Regions from separate parts of the Mycobacterium sp. DBP42 genome, predicted to be linked through region 2. Evidence: riboswitches for the same ligand, from Rfam matches in the RefSeq annotation. Region 2 holds a riboswitch; the other holds the start of a gene.
The links. Region 2 has a riboswitch for S-adenosylmethionine ahead of E0T84_RS15110 (bifunctional o-acetylhomoserine/o-acetylserine sulfhydrylase). Riboswitches for the same ligand answer to the same signal wherever they lie in the genome.
Positions count from the first base shown of each region.

Region 1: another riboswitch for S-adenosylmethionine. It lies ahead of E0T84_RS04360 (hypothetical protein); the one in region 2 lies ahead of E0T84_RS15110 (bifunctional o-acetylhomoserine/o-acetylserine sulfhydrylase).

Region 1 covers NZ_VCMY01000003.1:40,161-47,337, reverse strand. The annotation lists gene E0T84_RS04375 (AAA family ATPase) at 1-1,734, shown strand, start outside; gene E0T84_RS04370 (hypothetical protein) at 1,740-2,996, shown strand; gene E0T84_RS04365 (hypothetical protein) at 2,993-3,820, shown strand; gene E0T84_RS04360 (hypothetical protein) at 3,881-4,240, opposite strand; SAM riboswitch class IV at 4,645-4,756, opposite strand; gene E0T84_RS31785 (DUF3293 domain-containing protein) at 5,190-5,483, opposite strand; gene E0T84_RS04350 (hypothetical protein) at 5,737-6,261, shown strand; gene E0T84_RS04345 (hypothetical protein) at 6,258-6,812, shown strand.
Region 2 covers NZ_VCMY01000014.1:24,048-31,224, forward strand. The annotation lists gene E0T84_RS15105 (homoserine O-acetyltransferase) at 1-572, opposite strand, end outside; gene E0T84_RS15110 (bifunctional o-acetylhomoserine/o-acetylserine sulfhydrylase) at 593-1,924, opposite strand; SAM riboswitch class IV at 2,095-2,214, opposite strand; gene E0T84_RS15115 (NADP-dependent isocitrate dehydrogenase) at 2,492-4,747, shown strand; gene E0T84_RS15120 (alpha/beta fold hydrolase) at 4,754-5,587, opposite strand; gene E0T84_RS15125 (exodeoxyribonuclease III) at 5,677-6,468, shown strand; gene E0T84_RS15130 (nucleotidyltransferase family protein) at 6,556-6,855, shown strand; gene E0T84_RS15135 (DUF86 domain-containing protein) at 6,845-7,177, shown strand, end outside.

The sequences.
Region 1 (7,177 bases), on a different contig from region 2:
GTCGAGGCGGCACTCCACCACGGAATGTTTAAGGGCGGCATCGGCTTCAAGAGCGGTCGGTTCGCACGATTACGGTGGCTCATCACCTTTGCCCACTACGCCTGCGGAGTGAGCAAAGAAGAACGTACTGCCGCGTTGGCCGACCCGCTGTCATTCCGAGAGTTCGTACAGGCAGCACCCGGAGCAAGTGAAGGCGCTCAACGCCAATCACTGCTGTACCTGGCATTCCCCTGGTTCTATCTGCCTACCATCATTGCCCGCCAGCGGACGAGGATCCGTGACGCTTTCGCCGACCAATGCCTACAGGGCGGCAAGACGGACGACGTCGACATCGACCTGCATAAGATCTACGCAAATCTGACGCAGGCCGCTGGTGGGCCGATCGACTTCTACCGCGATCCTGTCTACGAACAGCGCTGGGCTGAACCCGCCCCACCGAAACGCCAAGTCTGGATCTTGCAGCCTGCCGCCGATGAGTTCGACTTGACCGACTATCTCAAGAAGCCCGATGTTGGAGCAGGCACCCCAGGAAACTTGCGGTTGCGACAACACGTCAAGGAAGTCGCCGAAGGCGACACCGTGCTGCTGTGGTCACCGACGCCCCAACCCGGCATCTACGCGACTGGGAGCATCACCGGGGACAATATGACCGAGCACGAAGCCGAGGCGGAGCCCGACGGTCAGTCAACTGCGGGCCGCTCCATCGGATTCGAACTCAAGGAGAGCCTCCTCGCACATCCGTTGACTCTGGACCGCATGGCCGCAGAACCGGTCCTCAAAGATTTGGAGATCGTCAAGAATCCGACTGCCGCCAACTTCAAGGTGACTGGGCCGCAGTGGGAAATGCTCCGCACCTTGCTGGAACGACCCACACCTGTTCCAGGTCCCCGTGACCATGGCTGGTTGATCAACGAAATTCATTGGCCTCCAGGGGAAATCGATGATCTGACCGAGACCCTGCGTACGCGTCGACCACAGGTGATCCTGGCTGGACCTCCCGGTACCGGCAAGACGTATGTCGCCGAGAAGGTTGCTGAACATCTGACCGGTGGGCTGCCGGGCACCGTTCAGATTATTCAGTTCCACCCGAGTTACGCCTACGAGGACTTCGTGGAAGGACTGCGTCCCGTTGCCAAAGACGGGCAGGTGACGTTCGAGGTGATCGAGGGCAAGCTCGTCCGACTTGCCGACGCTGCGCGCAACTCCCCTGATCAATCATTCGTGCTCGTGATCGACGAGATCAACCGCGCCAATCTGCCCAGCGTGTTCGGAGAGTTGTTGTACCTGTTGGAGTATCGAGAAAAGGAGATTCAGCTCCTGCTCCGCGAGAAATTCTCTCTGCCGCGCAATCTGTACATCATCGGCACCATGAACACCGCTGACCGAAGTGTGCGCAATCTCGATGCCGCACTACGCCGGCGGTTCGACATTTTCGACTGCCCGCCACGTGACACAGTGTTGGAGCGCTACTACGACCGTGGCGGATACGACTCGCAGGTCCTCAGCCTCCTCGATGGGTTCAAGGAGCTGAATGCTCGCTTACGCGAAGACATCGATGAGAACCACACGATCGGCCACAGCTATTTCATGCGCCGCACGTACACGCCTGACGATTTGCGCCGGACGTGGCTGCGCCAGATACTGCCGCTGCTGCGTGAGTACTACTTCGACCAGCCGTCATTGGTGGACCAGTTCGTGTTCAATGACCTGTGGCCAGATCAGCCTCCGCTATGAGAACAGTGCATCTGACCGAATCCGCCGAGCAGCGGGTGCCGCTGACGGCGGAGGAAGCCGCAACGCTGCGCAGCATCGGGCAACAGCTCGCGTCCAAGAAGGATTGGTGGGGCGCCTCTGACGAAGACGATCCCTCCTCCAACCAGACGGTGGTGCGGTGCAATGCCGTGTCGGCATCCGATTACCTGGTACGCATCTCGGATGCGATCGGCGTGATCGGACTGCAACATACTCAGCTCGTGGTCAATCCCAAGATCTCATTGGCACATCTACTGTTCTTGTTCGCAGCGTCTCAACAGTTTCCACGTCACCTGCTCGAACGAACCCATCTCGAAACAGACTCCAGCTTCCACATTGTCGTGGCGACGTGGTTCACCGAAGCATGTGAAGTGCTGCTGCGGCATGGGCTGGCGAGCGACTACTCGCGTGTCACCGGCAACCTCGGATGTGCCCGCGGCCGGATCGAGGCCACAGCTACCGCACGTTCAGTGATGATGGGCAGACCAGTTGTCCGCTGCGACTACGACATCCGCAGCGAGGACACCAGCCTGAACCGGGTGGTCAAAGGCGCCACGCTCCGACTACTCAGTTGGCCGGACATGCCGGCTGATCTGCGGCGGCGATGCCGACGAATCGGCGATCGATTGACTGACATCCGGGGACTGCGCGACGGCGATACCCAAGTCAGGCTCGACCCACTCACTAGCAGCTACAAAGACGTCCTTCCACTGGCGCTGATGATTCTGGAAAGCAGCAGCATCTCCATCTGCGAAGGTGCGCAACCGGTTTGGACATTTCTCTACCGCACCCCAGACGCAGTCGAAGCTGGAGTACGCGACTGCCTCCAGCGGCGACTCCACACATATTGCACAATCGAGAAACGGCGGAAGAACCTGCAAGGTGACAAGAAACGAAGCTTGAACCCAGACCTGGTATTCGGACATACCTTCGCAGTCGGCGACATCAAATATAAACATCGTCCGGACGGTTCGATTGGGCGTTCCGACCTCAACCAGATCACCACGTTCGCAACCGGATACCGCGTCAATGCCGGCGTCGTAATCGCATTCGGCGAGCGCGAAGTCGGGGCACACGTCCGCGTCGGACCCGTGGCGATCAATTGCTTCAACTGGAACACCACCACAGCCAACCCAGCGGACGCAGCGGACGCGCTTGCTGAGCACCTTCAGGGATGGCTCGCGGCGCAAGCAGAAGGACAAGTTTCGACACCTACACGCCGAAGCCACGGAAGGACCCCATGAGCACGGACCCGTCCAATATCCCAGCCGAATGGCTTGCCGCTGGGTTGTCTGCCAGCGATGCGAAGACCTTCATCGATGCCGGTGTGTCCCTCGCCATCGCCCGCGAATGGGCGAATGCCGAGATCGACGCCGACGATGCGGTCGAATACATCGACAAGACCGTACCCCTTGACGTCGCAACGGAATTCCACCAACGGGGCATCGAGCCATGGCAGATCACTCGCACCGACACTGCATACGAGGTGGAGCTCGAGCCCTGGCAGAAGGATCCCGTCGACCAGCTTCCGGAGGTGATCAAGCCCGGGCGTTTCGGGCTGAGCTTGTGGTCGGTGACCCCATGGGATGAAGATTCACATCTCGAGAGCGAGGTTGCACTGGAATGGGACGGACAGACGACCGTCGAATGGTCGGTGCTGAGCGGTTCCGGGCTGTCGATGATGTCGGACGTCTCGTTTACCGGTATCGCCGCCTGGCCAGACGGAAAGAATGTTTTGGTGAGCTACTCGGGCGATGCCGGACTGGGATTCCAGCGGCTGCCCGGTGCCGCACCCACGGCCGGCGGACCGGGCGGCGCAAAAGACCCGCAACACTGGGTCGAGTTCGCCAACTCACTCGTCGGCCTCACCGACGAGCTACTGAATTCCGGTATTGAATCGAGCGATGCGTTCGCCCACGAGTATCACCGCACCGCCGACGACGAATGGTTCGGATTCGATGACATGTTCCATGTCTATCTGGCCAGCGCAGGTCCCGATGGCAACCTGCCAGACTTCGACGAATGGGTTAGCGACGCGTTGACGGACGGAACGTACGAAATCGCCTGACCTGCCGGCCCGCGAGGGCAAGCAGACGGAGTCGGCCACAGCGTCCTGCGCCGCTAGATTTCAGTTCGAAATCCCGTTGGACACCTCGTGGCGTCGGGCGAGCTCCGCAGAGTCACGCCAGGCCGTAGCGATCCACTGGCAACCCAGGCATCCTGCGCAGTCGCCGAGCGTTACGCCGGGATGTCTGGTGGGCCACCGCTCTGGTGCACCGCCGTGTTCGGTCTCGTAGACCCGACGCAGCTCCTCGCGCTGGCGCCAGAGCGCGACCGCGTGGTCGATCCAGTTCGGGACGGCTCTCCACTGAACCATGTAGTGAACCTGGCGCTGCGGATACAGGACGTCGTAGTACGGGCCCCACGTGCTGGCGGCGTACTCGGGTGCGGCGGTAGACAACACAGTGCCTTCGCGGTCCATAGTCACGGCCACCCTCTCCAGATGTCAGTACTCGACTCCGACGGCAGAACGATCGCGGACCTGCAACGGTCACGGCCACCGGTCGGGGCCCCAGCGCGATGCAAGTTGGGTACTTCCCAGGCGATGGCGCCAGGGTTGTACACATTCACAACCCATGCCGATCGTCGTCGACGGCGGCCTGCACAGCGCTGAAGGATGGCTCAGCGGCGACCAACAGTAGTGGCGCCACGGCACCTGCAACACGTCGAATAACATTCCACCCGAAGGCATCCCATGTTGCATGGTAGGTGACCTGCGAATCGCCGATCCAGGTGCGCAACACAAGATCACCCGCGGCGAGTCGGATCCACTCGTTTCCAAACATCTTGCCCACCCTCTCGATGTACGGCCGCGACCGCTCGCCCCTCATCGAGGCGCTCTTACCGCCTCCTGTTGAAGGCGATCGCTTCGTCATCCGAGCCACCCACGAGCGTGGGGTTGGCGTGCCGCCCAGTCGGAGCTTGTCGACGGCATCTCGTGAAGCTCGCTCACCGTAACAACGCCGCCTGACAGATTCTTCCGGCCGCACACACCCCTGCGCGGTCAGCCCGAAGATTGGGCTGAACGTCGGCGAGATCTAGCAGCTGCGCGCCGGTGTAGTTCCGGAATGCGAGCTTCGTCCAATCGCCGCCGACCCAATAATCCGACGGTGTGTGAGCGCACACTGCTCGCCGCCTCAGCAGGCGGGTGCCGATCTCACCGGCGGACGGATCACGGCGCGAGTAGTGCAGTACAGGACACCTCGTGATCTTGAACTGTTCGTCGAGTTCCTGTTCCTGCCACACTTCCGGCTGCATCCGCTCCAGAACAGCCGGCGACCTCCATCATTTCGCCGTAGGTCCTATGTTTCCCGCCGTCTCCACATTGCGCAGCAGTCGACGACGCCCAGACATCGGTCCTGCGGCGCCGCGCGAGGTCACCCGCCTTCCTCTAGCCACCGCCACCCTCGATGCGTCTGGCGGTCGGTTGCACAGGCCAACAGTGACCACCGAGGACCGCTCCACCCAAAGACCGCGACCTGCCCGAATCGCAGACCGAGCTGGCGCGCCTGATCGTCGCTCAACCCGAACACCGCCCAGCTTTCCTCGGCGTGCTGCCCATAGGGGCTGGCACCGACGACTGGCAGCGACCGGGTACGCGCCGCGGCGAGCTCCTGGTCCAGCACGATCATGCGCGCGGCGTTGTCCGCTGAGTCAGGTGTCCGATCCACTACTTCTTGAGAGTGTTCCGCGAATACCTGAGAGTGATCCGGATTCGGCGGATTTCCCATGACCGTCTGAGAGTGCGGCGTCCTCCGGGATGCCGGCGATGGTGCCCTCAGGTTGTGGACGACCTCTGTCGGCGGCGTCTTGTCGGAGGCATGTGCGACTCTGTTGCCGTTCGGCCAACGACCGGTAGTCGGATCGTCAGACACAGGGAGCCGATGACATGGCAACATGGTGCGCGGTGAGGGGGCGCGTTTGATGGACAACGCTCGAAGCGGACGGCTGGGACCGCAGAGGCCACACGACTATTTCTACAGCGTTCCCGACCACACCGACACGCTTCCCGACTACACCACGCGGGCCCGCGAGACCGGAGAGCGCATCGCTGTCACCCGGCCGCTGGCGCACAACGGCCGGGTGTTCTGGAAGCTCACCGACGCCGACAGTGAAGCACTCGCCTGGCTCGCATTCACCCGTCCAGATGCGCGTTCGGCGCTGGCCCGGCGCAAGGTGTGGACACTGATCCCGCACCTGCAGGAATTCTTGGCTAACTGGTTCGTGAGCGTCGACCACGAGCGCACCGATCAGAGCCAGTGGATACACACAAACATCGACGTTGATGAGGCACGCGACCTGGCACTCCTGGTGCCGCAACCGCAAGCCGAGGACATCAAGCGGATCACCCGACCCGAAGCGGTCCTGACCATCGACGACATCGATCGGCTCAAAGTGACGACGGTACTTGGCAGGGGAGCGGCTCAAGCATTAAGGACTCGGCGATGACTGACATCAAAAAAGAGGAATTCCATGCCTGGGCGTACGACGACCTGCTCACCAACACCACCCGTGGTGTGCTGGCCGAGTACATCGTGGCGATAGCACTCGGCATTGATGAGGTGAAGCGCGTCGAATGGCACAGTCACGACCTCGACGTCGACGTCGACGGTGTCAAGGTCGGGGTGGAAGTGAAATCGGCTGCCTACGTGCAATCGTGGGAGCAGACCCGACCCTCGGTGATCGAGTTCGGCATCGGTCCGGCAAAGGGGTGGGACGCCCACACCAACACCTATGCGCCCCGTGCGAAGCGAAGCGCCGAAGTGTACGTCTTCTGCCTGCTGAACGGCTCGATTGGCGAACCGGTCGATCCGCTCGACGTCAGGCAATGGACGTTCTATGTGATGCCCACGACCGAACTTAACCGAAACGTTCCGGAGCAGAAGAAGATTCGGCTCGGACGGCTGCTAGCCCTCGGTCCGAGGCAGTGTTCCTTCGACGAACTCAAGACCGCCATTCATGCGGCCGCAGAGTTGAACGGGCTCTCGGGCGGAGCGTAGCTGGCGAGCAACAACCTATGTGCGCTAGGCGCCCCGGTACATGAACGCGCGTGCAGCACGTTTCGCCGACGAAGGCGCCGAGCATCGAGCGCTTCCTCGGTCCCTAATCGGGCCAACCACGAAGCGGCCCAGGGTCATGTACGGGTGGCGACGGCTTAGGAAACGGATCTCGTCCGACGCGCCAATCGCCGCGGTGGCCCTCGTACCACATGCCCGTCGAACTCTCGCCGGCTTCAATCCGCACGCTGTGGCACCCGCGGTCATGCAGGACACCAATCGCGTGGAGCACCAAGCGAGATGTCGTAGCCGTCCATGAAAGGAAGCATGACACCGGACACCGACGAGTGCGGCGGCCTGCCGCAGTT
Region 2 (7,177 bases):
GCCGTGGCGCGGGCGCCGACCGCCAGCACCAGTCCGGTCCGAACTTCGTCGGGGTGTCCGACGAGCCATTCCAGGGCGCGGGCTCCGCCCATCGACCCGCCGATCACGGCGGCAATCTCGGTGATGCCGAAGGCGGCCAGGGCGGCCCGGTCGGCTGCGACCTGGTCGCGGATGGTGATCTGGGGAAACCGTGAGCCCCAAGGCTTTCCGTCGGGCGCAAGCGAACCGGGCCCGGTCGAGCCCTGGCAGCCGCCGAGCGCGTTGGTCGAGATCGCGCACCACTGGTCGGTGTCGATCGGGGCACCCGGTCCGGCCACCCCGTCCCACCAGCCCGCGGTCGGATGGCCGTCGCCGGCCGGTCCGGTCACGTGGGAGTCGCCTGTCAGGGCGTGCAGCACCATCACCACGTTGTCGCGTGCGGGCGACAGTTCGCCCCAGCGCTGCACGGCGATCGACACGTCGGGCAGGACGGTGCCGTTCTCGAGCGTCAGCGCACCGATGTGCACGACGGTGGTCTCGCCTTCGGCGGGCAACGGGAGGGTGGACACGGCCGGTTCTTCGGTGATCGTCATGGCGGTCTTCTCTCGCCGTCCTACACCGTCGCCGCAGTCTGCGGTACGCCGCTGAACGGGCGGGCGGCGGCGAACCCCTGCTCCAGGTCGGCCAGGATGTCGTCGATGCCCTCGATGCCGACGGCCAACCGCACCAGACCGGGCGTGACACCGGTGGACAACTGTTCGGAGGGGGAGAGCTGCTGGTGGGTCGTCGAGGCCGGATGGATGACGAGCGAGCGCACATCGCCGATGTTGGCGACGTGGCTGTGCAGGGTCAAGGCGTTGACGAAGGCCTTGCCCGCTTCCACACCTCCGGCCAGCTCGAAGGCCAGCACAGCGCCGGTGCCCTTGGGGGCGATCCTGCGGCCCAGCTCGTACCAGGGTGAGTTGGGAAGTCCGGCGTAGTTCACCGAGGTCACGTCGGAATGTCCGGCGAGGTACTCGGCGACCTTCTGCGCATTGGCCACGTGGCGTTCAACACGCAGCGACAGCGTTTCCAATCCCTGCGCGATCAAAAAGGCATTGAAGGGAGAGATCGCGCTGCCCAGATCGCGCAGCAGCTGCACGCGGGCCTTGAGGGCATAGGCCGGTGCGCCGAGTTCGGCGAAGACCACGCCGTGGTAGCTGGGATCTGGGGTGGTGAACCCGGGGTGGCGGCCCTGCGTCCAGTCGAAGTTGCCGCTGTCGACGATCACGCCCGCGATCGCCGAGCCGTGCCCACCCAGGTACTTGGTGGCCGAGTGGACCACGATGTCGGCCCCGAGCGCGATCGGCTGGATCAGGTACGGGGTGGCGATGGTGTTGTCGACGATCAGCGGGACGCCGCTGTCGTGTGCCACCGCGGACACGTTCGGGATGTCGAGGATGTCGATCTGGGGATTGGAGATGGTCTCGGCGAAGAACGCCTTGGTGTTGGGCCGTACCGCGGCCCGCCAGCTGTCGAGGCTGTCCGGGTCCTCGACGAAGCTGACCTCGATGCCCAGCTTGGGCAGCGTGTAGTGGAACAGGTTGTAGGTGCCGCCGTACAGGCGCGGGCTGGACACGATGTGGTCGCCGGCGCCGGCCAGGTTGAGGATGGCGAACGTCTCGGCCGCCTGACCCGAGGACAGCAGCAGTGCGGCCACGCCGCCTTCGAGCGCGGCGATGCGCTGCTCGACGACGTCGGTGGTCGGGTTCATGATCCGGGTGTAGATGTTGCCCGGCTCGGCCAGGCCGAACAGCGCGGCGGCGTGGTCGGTGCTGTCGAAGGTGTAGGAGGTGGTCTGGTAGATCGGCAGGGCCCGGGCCTTGGTGGCGGCGTCGGGAGTCTGACCGGCGTGGACCTGCTTGGTTTCGAACGACCAATTGGCGGCGACGTCGGGGTTTGTCATGGCTGGGATGTCTCCTCCGTGAAGGGGATGAGGAAGGCAGGGCGTGTGGTCGGCTACCGGGCGCCGGGCTTGTCGTCGATCACGACGGGCCGACGCGTTGGGTTCACGGACACATACACATGGCTGGCCTCCATCAGGTTTCCCTGTCTGTCTGGGGGCCCGTACCTTCGGACCCGCGCTTGCCTTACAGCCGCGAACGACTGCTCAACCTGGTCATCACCCGGGGCACCCCACCGCGGTTGGAGGGTTGCCGGCCAGCAAGCCGGGGCTTGATGCTGACACTCATGACCGGCCTGCAGCTTATCGCAACGCGCTGAGGCCATGCCAGTCGGTTCTGCGGGGTGTTTGCCCGTTTTGTGCGACCGCGACTGAAACACGTTCAGTTCGGCGGGCCGGTGAAGGTGTCGGACGCCTGAACACAAGCCAAAGTTACTGGTCAGTAATGAAAGCTGCCCCTTCGAGGCGGTGCCCGTCCTTGTAGTCTGGCCGCGACACAAGAGCAGCGAATAACCACGAGTGACAACGAGTGATCCTCGTCGAACCGAGACTGACGCCGGGAGAGCAACCATGACTGCCCAGCAGCCGACCATCATCTACACGCTGACCGACGAGGCGCCGCTGCTTGCGACGTACTCCTTCTTGCCGATCATCCGCGCCTTCGCGGAGCCGGCGGGTATCGATATCCAGACGAGTGACATCTCGGTGGCGGCGCGCATCCTGGCCGAATTCGGCGACTGTCTGACCGACGAGCAGAAGGTTCCGGACAACCTCGGTGAGCTAGGCCGTCTCACTCAGCTGCCCGAGACCAACATCATCAAGCTGCCCAACATCAGTGCCTCGGTCCCGCAGCTCACGGCCGCGATCAAGGAACTACAGGAGAAGGGTTACGCGGTCCCCGACTACCCGGGGGATGCCAAGACCGACGAGGAGAAGGCGATCCGTGATCGCTACTCGAAGATCCTCGGCAGCGCGGTGAACCCCGTTCTGCGCGAAGGTAACTCGGACCGCCGCGCCCCCAAGGCCGTCAAGGAGTACGCGCGCAAGCATCCGCACAGCATGGGCGAGTGGTCGCAGGCCTCGCGGACCCACGTGGCCACCATGAAGACCGGCGACTTCTACCACGGTGAGAAGTCGATGACGCTGGACAAGGCTCGCAATGTCCGGATGGAGCTGGAGACCAGCCCGAAAGACGGCGGGGTCGGGGAGACGATTGTCCTCAAGCCCGAGGTCAAGCTCGACGAGGGCGACGTCATCGACAGCATGTACATGAGCAAGAAGGCCCTGATCGAGTTCTACGAGGAACAGATCGAGGACGCCTACAAGACGGGCGTGATGTTCTCGCTGCACGTCAAGGCGACCATGATGAAGGTCAGCCACCCGATCGTGTTCGGCCACGCGGTCAAGGTCTTCTACAAGGACGCCTTCGCCAAGCATCAGAAGCTGTTCGACGAGCTCGGCGTCAACGTCAACAACGGTCTGTCTGATCTCTACAGCAAGATCGAGGCGCTGCCCGCCTCGCAGCGTGAGGAGATCATCGAGGACCTGCACCGCTGCCATGAGCACCGGCCCGAGCTGGCCATGGTCGACTCGGCCAAGGGCATCTCGAACTTCCACTCGCCGTCCGATGTCATCGTCGATGCGTCGATGCCGGCGATGATCCGCCTCGGCGGGAAGATGTACGGCGCCGACGGCCGCACCAAGGACACCAAGGCGGTCAACCCGGAGTCGACGTTCTCCCGGATGTACCAGGAAGTGATCAACTTCTGTAAGACCCACGGCCAGTTCGACCCGACCACGATGGGCACGGTGCCCAACGTCGGTCTGATGGCGCAGAAGGCCGAGGAGTACGGCAGTCACGACAAGACATTCGAGATCCCGCAGGCCGGTGTCGCCAAGATCGTCGACATCGATTCCGGTGAGGTGCTGCTGAACCAGGACGTCGAAGAGGGCGACATCTGGCGGATGCCGATCGTCAAGGACGCCCCGATCCGCGACTGGGTCAAGCTGGCCGTCAACCGGGCTCGGTTGTCCGGTATGCCTGCCGTGTTCTGGCTCGATGACGAGCGTCCGCACGAGAACGAGCTGCGCAAGAAGGTCAAGGCCTACCTCAAGGAAGAGGACACCGAGGGCCTGGAGATCACGATCCTGCCGCAGGTCTGGGCCATGCGCTACACCCTGGAGCGGCTGATCCGCGGCCAGGACACGATCTCGGTGACCGGCAACATCCTGCGTGATTACCTGACCGACCTGTTCCCGATCCTGGAACTGGGCACCAGCGCCAAGATGCTCTCGATCGTGCCGCTGATGGCCGGCGGCGGGCTGTACGAGACGGGTGCCGGCGGCTCGGCCCCCAAGCACGTGCATCAGCTGGTGGAGGAGAACCACCTGCGCTGGGATTCGCTCGGCGAGTTCCTCGCCCTGGGCGCCAGCCTGGACGACTTGGGCAACAAGACCGACAACGCCAAGGCCAAGGTGCTCGCGGCCGCGCTGGACACCGCGACCGGAGAGTTGTTGAACGAGAACAAGTCTCCCTCGCGCAAGACCGGCGAGCTGGACAACCGCGGCAGCCAGTTCTACCTCGCGCTGTACTGGGCGCAGGCGCTGGCCGAGCAGACCGAGGACAAGGAGCTGGCCGCGCACTTCGCGCCGCTGGCCAAGGCCCTCGGCGAGCAGGAGCAGGCCATCGTCTCCGAACTCAATGCGGCCCAGGGCAAGCCGGCCGACATCGGCGGCTACTACTACCCGGACCCGGAGAAGACCGCTTCGGTGATGCGTCCGAGCAAGACGCTCAACGATGTGCTGGGGGCCGCCGAGAAGGCATAACCTCCGTCAGCCCGTCGCTCGGGCCTGGCCGATGTGCGGGTCGACGAACTCGGTGATCACCCGGGTGATGGTGTCGGGTGCCTCGAACATCGGGACGTGCCCGACACCCTTGAGCGTGGTGACGACGGCGTCCGGCGCCAGGCTTCTGGTGAAGTGCCGGGTGAATCGCGGCGCCGGCAGCACCCGGTCCTTCTCGCAGATGACGAGCTGGGTCGGGGTTCGCGAATCGGCGATCTCCATCAGCCCGGCGGTGGTCAACGCCTTGACCATGAGTTTGAAGTAGGCCGGGCAATGTGCCAGGTCGTCGATCAGATCGCGGCGGTCGCTGTCGTTGAGCACGTCGGGGGTCGCGCTCACGGCGACATATGAAATCTGCTTGGTCAGTGGGAGTTTCAGCAGCTGCTGACGCAACACCGCGGTGGAGAGCACGATCGGCAGCGCTGCCATGAACTTGGCGATGATCTCGTACTTCGCCAGCGTGTGCATCGACCAGCCGCCGGCCGGGGCGATGCCGGTCAGGGTGCGGGCCCGGCCGCGCCGTTCCAGTTCGAAGGCCACCCAGCCGCCCAGGGAATTGCCGACGATGTGCGCGGTGGTCCAGCCGAGTTCGTCGAGCCGGCGTTCGACATCGTCGGCCAGTGCCGCGACGTCGAGGAGCAGGGGTGCATGCGCGCCACCGTGGTGGCCGGCCATGGTGGGGGCGAACACGTCGTAACGGCCGGTCTGGGCGAGTTGTGGCGCGACGTACTTCCATACGCTCTGCGACAACAGGAACGGGTGCAGCAGCAGGATCGGATCGCCGTCGGGAGTGCCGAGGTGGATGGGTGCACGTTCAGCCATGCCGCCAGACACTAAGGTGATACCTGCGGTACCGCAAGGCCCTGTCGGTGCCGATCGGTAGGGTCTGGGCCGTGGCATCTCCGGGACCTCTGACCGTCAGCACCATCAACGTCAACGGTATTCGCGCAGCGGTCAAGCAGCGCTCCACCGATAACCTCGGCCTGCTGCCGTGGCTCAAGGAAACCGAGGCCGACGTGGTGTGCCTGCAGGAGACGCGGGCCGACGATGAGCAGCTCAACGATGCCTTGGCGCCGGCTTTGGCCGACGGCTGGAACCTGGCCTCGGCCGTTCCGCATGTCAAGGGCCGCAACGGGGTTGCGGTGTTGTCCCGGCATCCCATCGAGGCGGCTCGGCTGCTGGTTTCTGAAGAGTTCGAGACGCACGGGCGCTACCTCGAGGTGGATACCGCCGGCGTGACAGTGGCCAGCGTGTATGTCCCCACCGGGGAAGCCGAGACGGATCGTCAGCTGGAGAAGGAACGGTTCATGGCCACGATCGCCGCCCGGATGGCCGAGCTGCACGGACGCGACGCGGTGCTGTGTGGTGACTGGAACATCGCGCACACCGAGAACGACATCAAGAACTGGAAGGGCAACGTCAAGAAGGCCGGCTTCCTGCCCAGTGAGCGGGCCTGGCTCACCGAGCTGCTGGGCACCGGCTGGGTGGACGTGGTGCGGGTGCTGCATCCCGATGTGGCCGGGCCCTACAGCTGGTGGTCCTGGCGCGGTAAGGCGTTCGACAATGATGCCGGCTGGCGTATCGACTATCACCTGGCCAGCCCGACGCTGGCGGTCAAGGCCACTTCTGCGCGGGTGGACCGGGCCGAGCTGTACGCGTTGCGGTGGTCGGATCATTCACCCGTGACGGTCTGTTACGGCTGAGCGCCGACGCACCGATCGCGCGTTTGGTTCGCCAAGAACTGGATTTATCGGGGACAATTTGCGGTGGAGGTGGCGACGTTGCATGAAGTGGTCGAGTCGAAACGGCATGAGGTCGAGTTGTTGTGTCGTGAGCTCTCGGTTCGTCGGCTCGACGTGTTTGGTTCTGCCGTCGGGGATGCGTTCGACGCCGAGTCCAGTGATCTCGACGTTCTCGTCGAGTTCGGCGAAGCGGCTGGCGTCGACTACTTCGACCATTACTTCTCGCTAAAGGAAGGTCTGGAACGGATATTCGGACGTTCGGTCGATGTCGTGACGGTGTCAAGCATCAAGAACCCGTACTTCAAGAAAGATGTGATGAGGACGCGGGAAGCGCTGTATGCCGCGTGACGCGAGGAAGTACCTGTGGGACGCTCGGCAAGCGGTGATGCTGGTCCGTCAGTTCAGCGATGGAAAGACATTCGCTGATTACCAGGCTGATGCATTCCTGCGTTCTGCGGTTGAACGTCAACTTGAGATAGTTGGTGAAGCGCTCAATCAATTGTCCAAAGCAGACAAGGTCATTTCGGCGCAGATTCCGGAGCTCTCACGGATAGTGGCCTTTCGGAACATCCTTATTCATGGGTACGCCGATGTTGACGATGCATTGGTGTGGCAAGTAATCGTCGACAAACTCCCGGAGTTGGAGAACGTCCTTCGTTACCTTCTTCCT